2 regions of the Caballeronia sp. LZ032 genome follow, and region 2 is predicted to be linked to the other one. Evidence: predicted binding sites of a transcription regulator. Region 2 holds the regulator's gene; the other holds the start of a gene.
The links. The regulator FliA, encoded in region 2, starts transcription of late flagellar genes. The targets are predictions, from matches to a motif close to CTAAAGTTTNNNNNNNNNNNGCCGNTA.

Region 1 (7,132 bases), 3.0 Mb from region 2:
GGCAGACCGTGATACACCGTGTTCAGCCAGTTGGCCTGCGGCAACGGTCCGCGCTGGTTGTCGGAGATTGAAATCACGTTCGCCTTCGTGAACGTGTTGAAGATCGGCTGCAGTTCTGGCAGGTCGAGACGGCCGTGCAGCGTCGTCACGAACGGCGTGTCCAACTGCGTGAACAGCGGGAACGGCATGTAATCAAGGTGGAAATGCAGCACGTCGAACTCGTGCGCGCGGCGGCGGACGGTTTCGAGCAGCAGCATGTGCGGCGCGAGAGCGTCGCGGATTGTCGGATCCAGACGCAGGGCGCGCGGCCATGCGGCTTCCAGGGTCGCCTTGGTTTGCGAATCGCCGCTGGCGAACAAGGTGACGTCGTGGCCCAGATCGACGAGTGCGTCGGTCAGGTACGACACTACCCGCTCAGTGCCGCCGTAGAACTTCGGGGGAACTGCTTCGTGCAACGGTGCAATTTGTGCGATTCGCATAACGTGACTCTCCTGTTTCGGGCAGAGCGGGCGCTTTCGCGTCAGGCTCGGGTCCCATGCCGGTGAAGGCGTCATTTAAGGCATCGCAGTCACGCTCCGGTCGAGCGCTCAACACATGCCATTTCGGGCGGGCCGCGCAGGTAAGACGCCGCCCGAGATCGGCCCGGAGATGAAGATTACATCGCGACCGGGTTATCCCTTACTGCTCATTATCGGGATCGAGAGCGGCATTTCACGTCATTTTTCAATCGCTTATCGTTGTTACAGCGCGAAACAATCGCTGTTACGAAGTCAGAAATTGCAGTGTTGTCAGCAATGTAGACGAATCACACATCTGGAAAAATGACCGCGCGGCAGTATTGAGCATGCAGCGTTCCCGGGCGCCGAACCGCACGTTCGGACGCCACTGGCACGCGTTCGCGGCGCTTAGACTTGTCAAACCTCCATTAAGTCAGACGAATCGCTGCCGATATCCGGTTCTTGCATCCACAGGTGCGTTGCGACCCGTTTCCGCGCCGTGTAGGAAAAATTCCTACACACAACCTCCTTGAAATCCTGCGATGCTTCGGACACGTTCTCCGACAGCCGCGCCTTCGAGCATCGGCGACAATCGTCTGGCACAAGAGAACACGTGCGGGGCCGGTTTCGTCGCGTCTGCAGCGAACCGAGCAAACGTTCCCCCGCCGGCCTGACCAGCCACGTAACGATTCGGGGAAAAAATGACGAACAGCGCTACGAGTACGCTCGTGGAAATCCGCGAGGTGAATCTGTCGTATGTGCTTCTCGCCCAGCGGCTTCTGCAGGAAGACCGCGTCTCGGCGATGTACCGGCTCGGCCTGTCCGAGCAGGTGGCGCAGGTGCTGTCCTCGCTGACGCTCGCGCAGGCCGTGAAAGTGGCGTCGTCGAGCCATCTGCTGTGCCGTTTCCGCTTCGACGACCACACCATCCTCTCGTCGCTGGCCGACAAGGACAAGAGCGCGGCGCTCACGCAGGCGCATGCGGCGATCCTGCTGGCCGACAGTCCTGTCGCGCAGATCGGCTGACGCACGAAGCGGACGGCCGATGGCAACCAGAAGCGTAGTGGCGGAAGTCCGCGAGATCACGCTCGCGATCGAACTGATCGAGCTGGGCGCGCGCCTGCAATTGCTCGAAGCGGAGACGACCCTGTCGCGTGACCGGCTCATCAAGCTCTACAAGGAACTGAAGGGCGCTTCGCCGCCGAAGGGCATGCTGCCGTTCTCGACCGACTGGTTCATGACCTGGCAGCCGAACATCCATTCGTCGCTGTTCCACGGCATCTATCGTTTCATCCATGAACACGGCGGCGCCGACGGCACGCAGAGCACGATCCAGGCGATCGTGAAAAGTTACCGGCTCTACCTCGAACACGCCGCCCTCTACGGCGACGAACCCGTGCTGTCGCTCACGCGCGCCTGGACCCTGGTGCGCTATTTCGAATCCGGCATGCTCCAGACCAACGCGTGCACCCGCTGCGGCGGACGTTTCGTCGCGCATGCATACGAACTGCGCGCGGGCTACGTGTGCGGCCTGTGCCAGCCGCCGTCGCGCGCCGGCAAGACGCGCAAGACGCTGGCAGCGGCCGCGGCGGCGGAGCCGGCGCGGAGCCTTGCGGCCTGACGCCGCACACGCCCGGGCCCGTTCTGCGGCGCGGATTGCAACGTTTGCCGGCGGCGCGGACATGCCATCAAAGTTTTCCAGTCGAGTGCCGTAAACCACCTAACGGCGGTCTTACCGCATCAAAAACGTGAGGACTCGACTGTGCTGATTTTTGTTGGAGCGCTCGTCACATTGCTGTCCGTGTTCGGCGGCTATGCCATCGAAGGCGGACACCTCGGCGCGCTCATGCAGCCCGTCGAGATTCTGATGATCGTGGGCGCGGGCGTCGGCGCGTTCATCCTCGGCAACAACGTCAAGACCATCAAGGCGACCATCCAGGTCCTCCCGACGCTCTTCAAGGGCGCGAAGTACAACAAGGGCATGTACATGGAGCTGATGGGCCTGCTCTACGTGCTGCTCGCGAAGGCCCGCAAGGAAGGCACGCTGGCGCTCGAGGGCGACATCGAGGATCCCTCCAAGAGCCCGGTCTTCAGCCAGTACCCGCAAATTCTCGCGGATCACCACATCGTCGAATTCCTGACCGATTACCTGCGTCTCATGGTCAGCGGCAACATGAATGCGTTCGAAATCGAAAGCCTCATGGACGAGGAAATCGAAACGCATCACGTCGAGGGCGAAGCCCCCGCGCACGCGCTGACCAAGGTCGGCGACGCGATGCCGGCGTTCGGCATCGTCGCGGCCGTCATGGGCGTGGTGCACACCATGGCCTCCGCGGACCAGCCGCCCGCCATTCTCGGCGAGATGATCGCGCAGGCGCTGGTCGGCACCTTCCTCGGCATTCTCCTTTCCTATGGTTTCATCGGGCCGCTCGCCAACGTGGCCGAGCAGCGCGTGGCCGAGCAGACCAAGATGTTCCAGTGCATCAAGGTCACGATCCTCGCGAGCCTGAACGGCTACGCGCCCGCGATCGCGGTGGAGTTCGGCCGCAAGGTGCTGTTCTCGACCGAACGTCCGTCGTTCGCCGAACTCGAGGAACACGTGCGCCGGGTCAAGGCGAAGTGATGCCTCGCTTCGCGCACGATCCCTCGGTCAGGACACAGCCATGAGCAACGACAGCGAACGTCCCATCTTCATCAAGCGCGTCGTCGGCAAGGGTGCCAAGGGTCATCACGGCGGCGCCTGGAAACTCGCCTATGCGGACTTCATGACCGCGATGATGGCGTTCTTCCTGCTCATGTGGCTGCTCTCCTCGACCTCGCCCGTGCAGCGCCGCGGCATCGCCGAATACTTCAACATGCCGCTCAAGGCGGCGATGGTCGGCGGCAAGACCGTCGGCATGGACAACAGCATCCTGATGGGCGGCGGCCGCGACATCTCCAGCGAAGAGCCGGGCGCCGCGCGCCGCTCGGAAGGCAGCACGCGGCTCGCGCAGCGCGCATCATCCACGACCGACGAAGAACTCCTCAAGGCCGCGCAGGGCGAGCTCGAACGCCGCGAGCAGGCGCGCCTGCACGATCTGCAGGTCAAGCTGATGGCCGCCATCGAAGCCAATCCGACCTTGCGCCAGTTCAAGCAGCAGATCCGCATCGAAGCGACGCAGCAGGGCTTGCGCATCGAGATCGTCGATACGCAGAAGCGCCCGATGTTCGCGCTCTCCAGCAACGCCGTGCAGCCCTACATGCGCGACATCCTGCGCGAGATCGGCCGGACGCTGAACGACGTGCCGAACCGCATCGTCGTGCAGGGCCACACCGACGCCGTGAAATACGCCGGCGGCGAGAAGGGCTACAGCAACTGGGAGCTGTCGGCGGATCGCGCGAACGCATCGCGTCGCGAGCTGGTCGCGGGCGGCATGGACGAAGTCAAGGTGATGCGCGTGCTGGGTCTCGCGTCCACGCAAAACCTGAACAAGAAGGATCCGTTCGATCCGGAGAACCGGCGCATCAGCGTCATCGTGCTCAATCGCAAGACGGAACTGGCGATGCTGCGCGACGACGGCGGCGCGGGCGCGACGCTCGACAACGGCACGGACGCGAACGGAGCGCCGACGACGCTCGGGCAACTGATTCCAGGCATCGCGGCGAGAAGCGCGGCGCATTGAGCGCATGAGCCCGTGATAAAGCGGCCTCAAAGAACAGCCTCAAAAACAGCCTCAAAAACAGCCTCAAAAACAGCCTCAAGACCGGACCCGTTTCGACCGTCAACACGGCAACGGCAAGAGACAAACATGATCAAGAACATTCTGGCAATCGATGACTCGGCCGCGATGCGGCAAATCATCTCGGCGACGCTGGCGGTGGCCGGCTACGCAGTGACGGTCGCGTCCGACGGCGACGAAGGGTTGGAATGCGCGCTCGCCGAGCGCTTCGATCTCGTGCTGACCGACCATCACATGCCGGGCAAGAGCGGGCTCGATCTCATCATGGCCTTGCGCGCGAACCACGCGTACCGCGCGACGCCGATCCTGGTGCTCACGACCGAAGACGGCGAACCGTTCAAGAACGCGGCGCGCAGCGCGGGCGCGACGGGCTGGATCGAGAAGCCGCTCGATCCGGACTTGCTGACCGAACTGGTCGCCGCGCTCTCGGAAGACGCGCAGCACTGAAAACGTCGCAAAAAACAGCATTGAAACGCGCGCAGCACGGCGCCGATTGAACAGCATTCCAGCGGTGACTCAAGCATGACACTCGACATTACCCAGTTCTATCAGACGTTCTTCGACGAAGCCGATGAACTGCTCGCGCAGATGGAGCAACTGCTGCTCGTTCTCGACATCGCGAATCCGGATCCGGAAGACCTCGCGGCGATTTTCCGCGCGGCGCATTCCATCAAGGGCGGCGCGGCGACCTTCGGCTTCACCGCGCTCACCGAAACCACGCACATCCTCGAATCGCTGCTGGATCGCGCGCGCAACAACGAGCTCGTTCTGCGCCGCGACATGATCGACACCTTCCTGGCGACCAAGGACGTGCTCTCCGATCAGCTCGCGGCCTACCGCGCAAGCGAGGAGCCGGATGCCGCCGCGGCGTCGGCGATCTGCGCGAAGCTCGAGCGCCTGAAGAACGAGAGCGCGGAAACCAGCGTGGCGCCGGTAGCGGCCGTAGCGCCGGTCGCGGCGCACATCGAGCCGCCCGCGTTGCCGGGCGCCGAGCACAACGAGGCCGCAGCGCCGGCGTACGACGGGCCGAACGCACCGCCCGCGCACGTGCTGGCGCAGGCCATGGACATTCTCGAAGACGACGGCAACTGGGACGGCGCGTTCGAACTCGCCGACAGCAGCAACGGCGTCACACATGCAGGAACCGTCGCTGATGCGACGCCGGGACACACCGGCGCGCCGCGCGCGGAAGTTGGACCCCACCTGAAAATTACGCTACGGGGGGTGGGCGAGAAGGACCTGACGACTCTGATCGAGGAGTTGGGGAATCTGGGAAGCATCGTCGGGGAACAGAAGGCGGATGCCGAGTACGTCGTATGGCTCGACTCGGACGTTCCCGCCGACGATATCGTCGCCGTGTGCTGCTTCGTGATCGATGAAACGCAGATCACGATCGGCCGGGGCGACGGCGCGGCGCAAGCCATCGAGGCGCAGCCGGCAGCGGCCGCGCCGCACGCGGTGCAACCCACGCTACAGGAAGAGCAGAAGCAATCGCAGGCGGAACCGTCGCCTGCATCCGTGGCCGCTCACGAAGCAGTACCACAAGAAGCGGCAACGGCGGCGGGACAGCCCGCCGCCCAGCCGTCCAGGGCCGCAACGGGCGACGCCGAGAAAAAGGCGCGGCCGCAAGCCGCCGCATCGGCGGAAGGCAGCTCGATTCGCGTCGGCGTGGAAAAGGTCGATCAGCTCATCAACCTGGTGGGCGAACTCGTGATTACGCAGGCCATGCTCGCGGAAACCACCAGCACCTTCGATCCCGCCTTGCACGACCGTCTGTTCAACGGCATGGCGCAGCTCGAGCGCAACGCGCGCGACCTGCAAGAGGCCGTCATGTCCATCCGCATGATGCCGATGGATTACGTATTCAGCCGCTTCCCGCGCCTCGTGCGCGACATTGCCGGCAAGCTCGGCAAGGAAGTGGAACTCGTCACGTTCGGTCAGGCGACCGAACTCGACAAGAGCCTGATCGAACGCATCATCGATCCGCTCACGCACCTCGTGCGCAACTCGCTCGACCATGGCATCGAAACCATGGAAGCGCGCCGTGCGGCGGGCAAGTCCGCGACCGGCCAGCTCGTGCTGTCGGCGGCGCATCACGGCGGCAATATCGTGATCGAAGTGAGCGACGACGGCGCCGGCCTGCGCCGCGACAAGATTCTCGCGAAGGCGCAGAAGCAGGGCATGCAAGTGTCCGAATCGATGAGCGACGAAGAAGTCTGGCAACTCATCTTCATGCCGGGCTTCTCGACCGCCGAACAGGTGACGGACATCTCCGGCCGGGGCGTCGGCATGGATGTGGTCAAGCGCAACATCCAGTCGATGGGCGGTCACGTCGAGATCAGCTCGCGCCAGGGCGCGGGCACGACGACGAAGATCGTGCTGCCGCTCACGCTCGCGATCCTCGACGGCATGTCGGTCAAGGTGGGCAACGAGATCTTCATCCTGCCGCTCAACTTCGTGATGGAGTCGCTGCAGCCGGTGGCCGAGGACATCTACACGGTCGCCAACGGCGAACGCGTGGTGCGCGTGCGCGGCGAATACCTGCCGCTGGTCGCGCTGCACAGTGTGTTCGACGTCGAAGGCGCGCGCACCGAACCGACCCAGGGCATCGTCACCATCATGCAGACGGAAGGACGCCGCTTCGCGATGCTGATCGACGAACTCGTCGGCCAGCAGCAGGTGGTGGTCAAGAACCTCGAAACGAATTACCGCAAGGTGCACGGCATTTCCGCGGCGACCATCCTGGGCGACGGCAGCGTCGCGCTGATTGTCGACGTGGCCGCGCTCAATCGCGAGTCGCGCGTCCAGCACGGCGCGCACGCACATTAACACTACCCGACCAGACGAAAGACACAGGGAGCTCTCGTGGCAGACATTCAATCGATCAACGCAGCGCCGTCGAGCGCCATGCGCCGCG
Region 2 (7,132 bases):
CAGCGTGACAGCTACCGCATGCATTGCCTTGGCGCTCAGACCGTGCGCCGAGACAAGCCGTGGGGAAAGGCTCGGTCGATTATAGACGGAACGTTTGGACGGCGGCACAGGGCAGCAGCACGACCGGACGGGCGTTTACCCGAATCGTGTGATGCTTGCGGCGCACGCGGGCATCGAGTTTGCAGCGCCGCGCGATGGACGGAGTCATGGAAAACAGGTATCCTCTCGGATTCGCGTGGGCCTTGCAGCTGGCTTTCTTTGAGCCGCTTGCCTTGTTACCTTGTCAAATAAGCAGCCCACCGCCGATGCGCCCGTAGCTCAATGGATAGAGTACTGCCCTCCGAAGGCAGGGGTTGCTGGTTCGATCCCAGCCGGGCGCGCCAATCTCAAGACCCCCGCTACACCCCACCCGTCGTCCCCCACCCGAACTCCAGTTCCGCCAGCCATCTCCGGTAAGCCACCGACATCCGGTCGCACTTCTGATGCAACTCCGCATCGAGTTCCAGCGGCAAGCGCTTCGGCCATTGCGATTCGACGATCGGCGTGTCCTGCAGCAGGATCTCCATATTGAAGTCATAAAGCTCCCGATCGCTGTGCGTCGAGTCGTCTTCATGAACGGAGACGAGCCACGCCCGCGTTTCCGTCTCCGACACCGGCGACGCCACCAGCATGATGTGCAGCGCGCCCTGCCCGCCGGCGGCCATCTTCGTGAGGCTCGCAATCAACGGCCGCCTGACGCGATACACATAGTCGATCATCGCGCCGTCGTCCTGCCCCGGCATGCCGGCTGGTTGCCAGTAACGGCACTGCCGCGCTTCGAGACCGCCATCGACGGGAACGACTTCGTAATCGGGCACCTCGGTATGAGCCTGCTCGCCCAGAATCCCCGCGTGCACGAAAGAGAAATGGGCCATGTCGAGAAAATTCTCGACCACTCTCGGCGCCGATGACCTCACCGTCTGCGGTGCGAGATTGATGCGACGCCCGCCGGGCACATCGGCATCCGGATAAAAATCGAGCGCATACGCGGGCTCGCCGAAACACATCCAGACCACGCCGTACTTTTCGTCGCTGACAAAGGTCGTCGCGCAGGCGCGTTTCGGCGGACGCAGTGCGGGATTCGACGGGATATGCAGACACTGCCCCTCGATGTCATACCGCCAGCCGTGATAGGGACACGTGATCCAGTCGCGCGATACCGATCCGAGCGACAGTTGCGCCCCGCGATGCGGACAGTAGTCGCGCCACACATGCGCCGCGCCGAGACTGTCCCGCCACACGACGATGCGCTCATCCGCGACGATGAATCCTCGCGCCCCGCCCTCCGGCACGTCCTCACTGTTGCAGACCGCCAGCCATTCGCCTTGCAGGGAAGAAGCGTTGTTGTGCATTGTCATCAGCCGTAAGCAGGAAGACCGGGAAGAGTCAAAGAGTCCGCATTCGCCCCAACCGATCCTGCAGCGAGATCGCAAAAAGTAGCAGAATAGCGGGTCGCGCGACGGTGCAACCCGATGCACACCTTCACAGCGCCTCCCGCGACCGGGCCGCACATACGAGACAGCAGCACACCATAACAGCAAGAAATCACCAGCCAGGGGTTCATATGGAGCAGGCGCATCAACCGGCACGCCGGATCCAGGCTTTCATCGGGTCCGGGCACCGGAGTCCCGAACGGGAGCAGGCCACGCTTCGTGTCTGGATGGGAACAGCGGTGCTGCTCGCGTATGGCCTCTTCGCTTTGTGGCGCCCGTCGCACGATGCGTCGATGGTCGTGCGGCTCGTCGCCCTCTATGTGTCTTACGGCGCCCTGACGCTATTGGTCGTGAGCCGCGCGAGCGCCATGTCCGGAACGCGCCTGACGCTCACGACCATCGCCGATCAGGCCTTGCTCGGACTCGCGCTCGCGGCTGGCGGCGCCAGCGCGCTGCCGCTCATCTGGGTGATGTTCTGGTTCCTGATCGGCTCGGGATGCCGGTATGGCAAGCGCACGCTCGCGGTGTCCTGTACGACGGCGCTCATCGTGGTGATCGCGCTCGGCCTCGGGCAACCTTGGTGGCATGCCAACCTGCCGGCCGCGATCGGCCTGGGATTGAGCGTGCTGGGGGCTTCGGTGTATCTGAGCGTGCTCGTCGACCGGCTCGGCAAGCTCAATCTGGATCTCGCGCGCCAGGCGTCCACCGATCCGCTCACCGGCCTCTCGAATCGCTATGCGCTGGAGAAGATCGTCAATCGGGCGATGGCCGCGCCACCAACCAGCCAGGACGGCCACGACGCCGATGACGCCACCGCCCTGCTGCTGATCGACCTCGACGGTTTCAAGGAAGTGAACGACACCTACGGACACGCCGTCGGCGATGTGCTGCTGCAATCGTTCGCGCATCAACTCGAGGCGCGCCTGCGCAGGACCGATACCATCGCCCGGCTCGGCGGCGACGAATTCGTCGTGCTCGCGCATCAGGTGCGGGACCGCTCGGCGGTGCTCGCCGTGGCCGACAGCATCCACTCGGCGCTCGCCGCCATCACGTCGGTGCAGGAGCGGGCGGTATCGGTATCGGCGAGCATCGGCGCCTGCCTGCTGTCCGGCGCGACGATCGCGCGCCCGTCCGACATGAACACCGTGCTGCGCGCCGCCGACCGCGCCATGTATCGCGCCAAGAGTCTGGGCGCCGGCAAGACCGTGTTCGCCGAAACCCACGATTTCGAAACCAGCTAAACAAATGGCCCGCATCGCTGCGGGCCATTCGTCTCATGCGTCACGCGTCGAGCGTCAGACTTACGCCTCGGCGCCGGTCCACGCCTGCTCGCGCAGCTTCGTGCGCAGACGCGCCACGGCCTGGCTGTGCAGCTGGCACACGCGCGACTCGCTCACTTCCATCACCGCGCCAATCTCGCGCAGGTTCAGGCCGCGCTCGTAGTACAGGCTCATCAGCAGCTTCTCGCGTTCCGGCAGCCGGTCGATGGCTTCGATCAGCGCGCCGCGCAGGCTGTCGTCCATCAGCGCGGACAGCGGATCCGAACGGTCGACGCAATAGCGGTCGAGGAACGGCTCGTCATCGGCGGAACGGTCGAAGTCTTCGTAATAGATCAGCTGCGCGCCGTGCAGGTCCTGCAGCATCGACTGATACTCGTCGAGCGGCATCTTCATGTGTTCGGCAATCTCCGTCTCGCTGGCGGACCGGCCGAGGTTCTGCTCGACCTTGTGTACCGCCGATTCCACTTCGCGCGACGTCTTGCGCATGCTGCGCGGCAGCCAGTCGTTGGCGCGCAGCTCGTCGAGCATCGCGCCGCGAATCCGCTGGCTCGCATACGTCTCGAACTGCGCGCCCTGGTCTTCCTTGTAGCGGCCGGCCGCGTCCAGCAAGCCGATCATGCCGGCCTGGATGAGATCGTCGAGATCGACGCTCGCCGGCATCTTGGCGACGAGCTGAAGCCCCAGCCGGCGAACGAGCGGTGCATATTTCGTCAGCGTTTCGGACTGTGAGAGTTTGCCTTGGGCGTTATACATCTTGGTCACCTATCTTGATCACATCGACGCCGTGCTGCTCATGGCCATTTCGTGAAGCGCGGCCGCACGATGCGCCGTCTCCCGTCCGCCCTGCTCAGAGTCGCCAACCGGAATTCGCGCGTCCGCCTGGCCGTCCGCCGCACGCGCATACGGCGCGGGGCGCATCGGCCAGTGCAGGAGCTCCGCCGCAATCGCGCGGTAGTCTCGTGCCGCGGCCGTGGCCGGGAACGCTTCGACAGCGCAGCGTGAGAGTTCCTTTGCCCGAGCGACGCGCGCATCCTCGGACACATATCCCGCCTGCACCAGCGACACAGCCAGATACCGGCTTGCGACGCCCGACAGGTTGTCGAACGCGACCGCCGCATCGGCCGGGTTCTGCACGTGATTGATCAGCACGCGGAACTGGCCGATCGCATGGGCGTAGTGCAGACGCTTCATGCACGCATACGCCTCGGTGATCGCCGACGCGGCCACCCGCGTCACGACGAGAAAGTCATGCGCCTGCGCCGCGAGCGACGAGAGCGCGCCATACCGGTCCAACTGCGCGTCGATCAGCACGATGTCCGCCGGACCGTCCAGCAACGCACGGCATTGCGCGGCGTCATGGCTGATGCGTTCATCACGCGGCGCCGCGAGTAGCGAAAAACCGAACGGCGTGCGCCCGGCGGCCTCCGCGAGCGTGCTGCGGCCCGTCATCACCGCAGCAGCCGCGCCTGCATCCTCGATGCCGGTGAGCCGGCTGGCCGACGCCGCGTTGCGGTGCTCGTCGATCACAAGCACATCCTTGCCATGTACCGACAGCGCCGCGCCGAGATTCACCACCGTCGACGTGCAACCGATTCCCGCCGGGCCGCCCACGACCGCCACCACACGCGAGCCGGCTCGCGTGAGGAGCCGTCGCAGACCTTCTGCCTGGTCGAGCACGAACTTATCCAAAGTGCACCCCATGCATGTCGGTCGAGGCACGCGCGGACAGCGCGGAGAGCAGCGCGGGGACTTCTTCTTCGTTCGGCACGAACGGCGAGCCGTCGCGCGGAATGCAGAACGCGCTCTTGATGAGAAAACGCTTGGTTGCGACGTACAGGTTCTCCGGCACCTTCTGCCCGGTCGAGACGTAATGCACCGGCAGCTTGTAGCGGATCACCGTGTCGAGCACGCCGCCGAGATTGGTGGCTTCATCGAGCTTGGTCAGGATGCAGCCCGCGAGCGGCGGCTGGTCCGGCGCGCTCTTGTAGGCCTGCACGACTTCGTTCAGCGTGTCGCCGTGGCTCGTCGCGTTGAGCAGCAGGATGCGCTGCACCGGATGGCCCGCGCCGCACAGCATCGCAATCTGGTCGGAGACCATGCGGTCGCGCTGGCTCATGCCGATCGTGTCGATCAGCACGATATGTTTGTTACGCAGTTCGGACAGCGCCAGTTGCAGGTCGGCGCCGTCCTTCACCGCGTGCACCGACACGCCCAGGATCTTGCCGAAGATGCGCAATTGCTCGTGCGCGCCGATCCGGTAGCTGTCGGTCGTGAGCAGCGCGACCTTGCTGGCGCCGAAGCGCATCACGCAGCGCGCCGCGAGCTTCGCCGTGGTGGTCGTCTTGCCGACGCCCGTCGGGCCCATCAGTGCGAACACGCCGCCGCGCTCCATCAGCGCGTCTTCGCTGTCCATCACCGGAATGTTGTTTTCGAGGACTTGCTGCACCCATTCGAGCGCGCCTTCGACAGTCTCCATCTCCGGCATGTTGTCCATCACCATGCGCACGAGCTGCGCCGAGAAACCGGCCGAGAACAGGCGCTTGGTCAGCGCGCCGCCCGTCGGGTTGCGGCGCTGGCGCTCGCTCCACATCAGGCCGGCGAAGTGCTCTTCCATCATCTCGCGCATCGACGAGAGTTCGTTCATCACCGTGTCGTTGACGACCTGCTGCATGCGCGCCCGGATCGCCTCGGTCACGACCGCCGCCGCATTCGCGGGCAGGCCTTCGAAGACGCTTTCCGGCGTGGCGGGCGCGGCGCCCGGCGCCGGCGTTTCAGCGTGCGGCGCGCTCGTGTTGATCTTGTGCGCAGCGCGGCGGGCTGCGACCTGCGCGGCTTCGCGCGCCCAGTCGGGCGTTTCGACCTTCTGCTGCACGGCCGGCTGCGAGACCGGTTGTGAGACCGGCTGCGGCGCCGCTTCGGCCCGGGCCGGCTGCTGCTGACGCAGCGCAAACTTGCCGGCTTCGGATTCGGTCGACCGGGCGGTCGACTGGACCGGCGCCTGAGACAGCGTCGTCACCGGCACGCCCATGCCGCGCGCAATCGCGGCCGACGGCGTGAGCGGGCGGTTCGACGGCATCGACGCCTGTTGCGCCAGGCGCTTCGCATGCTCGATCAGCCACGGGTTGGTGTCGGCCATCGTGCGGGACGTGTCGTCGGCGGAGGATGCGAAGTCGTCTTCGTCATCGGCACTCGCGCCGAACACGGAGGAAAACACATCGCCGTTCACGTAGGGGTTCGTGGCTGCCTGCTGTTTCACCGGGATCGCTGCCGCCGCCGCGGCCAGCGCCGCGCGCGACGCGCCGCCCGAACGCACCGCCTGCTCCTGCGCGGCGGGCGAGATCGAAGCGATGTCGCTGTCCGCCACCGCGACGATTTCGACCGAGCCGTCGTCCAGCGTGCGATTCGACAACACCACGGCATCGGGACCGAGCGTTTCACGAACCTGGCGCAGTGCGTCACGGCTGTTCGCGCCGATGAATTTACGAATGTTCAAACTTGCCCCCGATGAGGTGTGATACGGCGATCGTTGCGAGCGAACCGGTCTGTCTGCTTGCCGGCCCCGCTTTTCAGTGAAGCCATTATTGCGAAGTTCCCCTTCGGTCCATCGCTGGATAAAGGGTGGGAAAAAGGGGTATTTCGGCTGATGGACAGTTCGGGGCCGGAACACGGCGCGCCCGCCGCAGCCAAATGTTCCCGGGCGGCGTGTGGCCGAAGGCGCGGCCGAACGCGTAAGCTGGAGGGCACGTCGCTCACCGTCCGGCACCTCTCCGGCATCGAACCGAGGCGTTTCCGGACATTTCAAGGAGACTTCATCGCATGACGTCCGCTGCTTCCGCTGCTCCGTCCGCCGCTCCCGAAAGCCAGACGACCGGCGCCCGTCTCGTCGTCGATGCGCTCGTTCATCACGGCGTCGAGCGCGTGTTCTGCGTGCCCGGCGAGAGCTTCCTCGCGGTGCTCGACGCGCTGCACGACGAAACCGCGCACATCCAGACCATCGTCTGCCGCCACGAGGCCGGCGCGGCGAACATGGCGGAGGCGGTCGGCAAGCTGACCGGACGTCCGGGCGTGGCGATCGTCACGCGCGGGCCCGGCGCGACGCACGCGTCGATCGGCGTGCACACCGCGTTTCAGGATTCGACGCCGATGCTGCTGCTCATCGGCCAGTGCGCGCGCGATCACATGGACCGCGAGGCGTTCCAGGAGATCGATTACCGGCGCATGTTCGGGCAGATGGCGAAGTGGGTCGCGCAGATCGACGACCCGCGCCGCGTGCCGGAATACCTGAGTCACGCGTTTCACGTCGCGACGGCCGGGCGTCCCGGGCCGGTCGTGCTCGCGCTGCCGGAAGACATGCTCACCGAGACGCTCGCCGCCATCCCG

Region 1: motA (flagellar motor stator protein MotA) is a predicted target of FliA. The motif match lies at 2,185-2,211, and genes of this name have one in related genera.

Annotation. Positions count from the first base shown of each region.
Region 1 is NZ_JARUXP010000001.1:133,590-140,721, forward strand. It holds gene QCE69_RS00610 (glycosyltransferase family 4 protein) at 1-479, opposite strand, end outside; gene flhD (flagellar transcriptional regulator FlhD) at 1,199-1,522, shown strand; gene flhC (flagellar transcriptional regulator FlhC) at 1,542-2,117, shown strand; gene motA (flagellar motor stator protein MotA) at 2,259-3,119, shown strand; gene motB (flagellar motor protein MotB) at 3,160-4,158, shown strand; gene QCE69_RS00635 (response regulator) at 4,285-4,662, shown strand; gene cheA (chemotaxis protein CheA) at 4,738-7,044, shown strand; gene cheW (chemotaxis protein CheW) at 7,123-7,132, shown strand, end outside.
Region 2 is NZ_JARUXP010000001.1:3,123,681-3,130,812, forward strand. It holds tRNA gene QCE69_RS14680 (tRNA-Arg) at 308-383, shown strand; gene QCE69_RS14685 (aromatic ring-hydroxylating dioxygenase subunit alpha) at 399-1,391, opposite strand; gene QCE69_RS14690 (GGDEF domain-containing protein) at 1,700-2,713, shown strand; gene QCE69_RS14695 (RNA polymerase sigma factor FliA) at 2,774-3,505, opposite strand; gene QCE69_RS14700 (MinD/ParA family protein) at 3,524-4,441, opposite strand; gene flhF (flagellar biosynthesis protein FlhF) at 4,434-6,245, opposite strand; gene QCE69_RS14710 (thiamine pyrophosphate-binding protein) at 6,569-7,132, shown strand, end outside.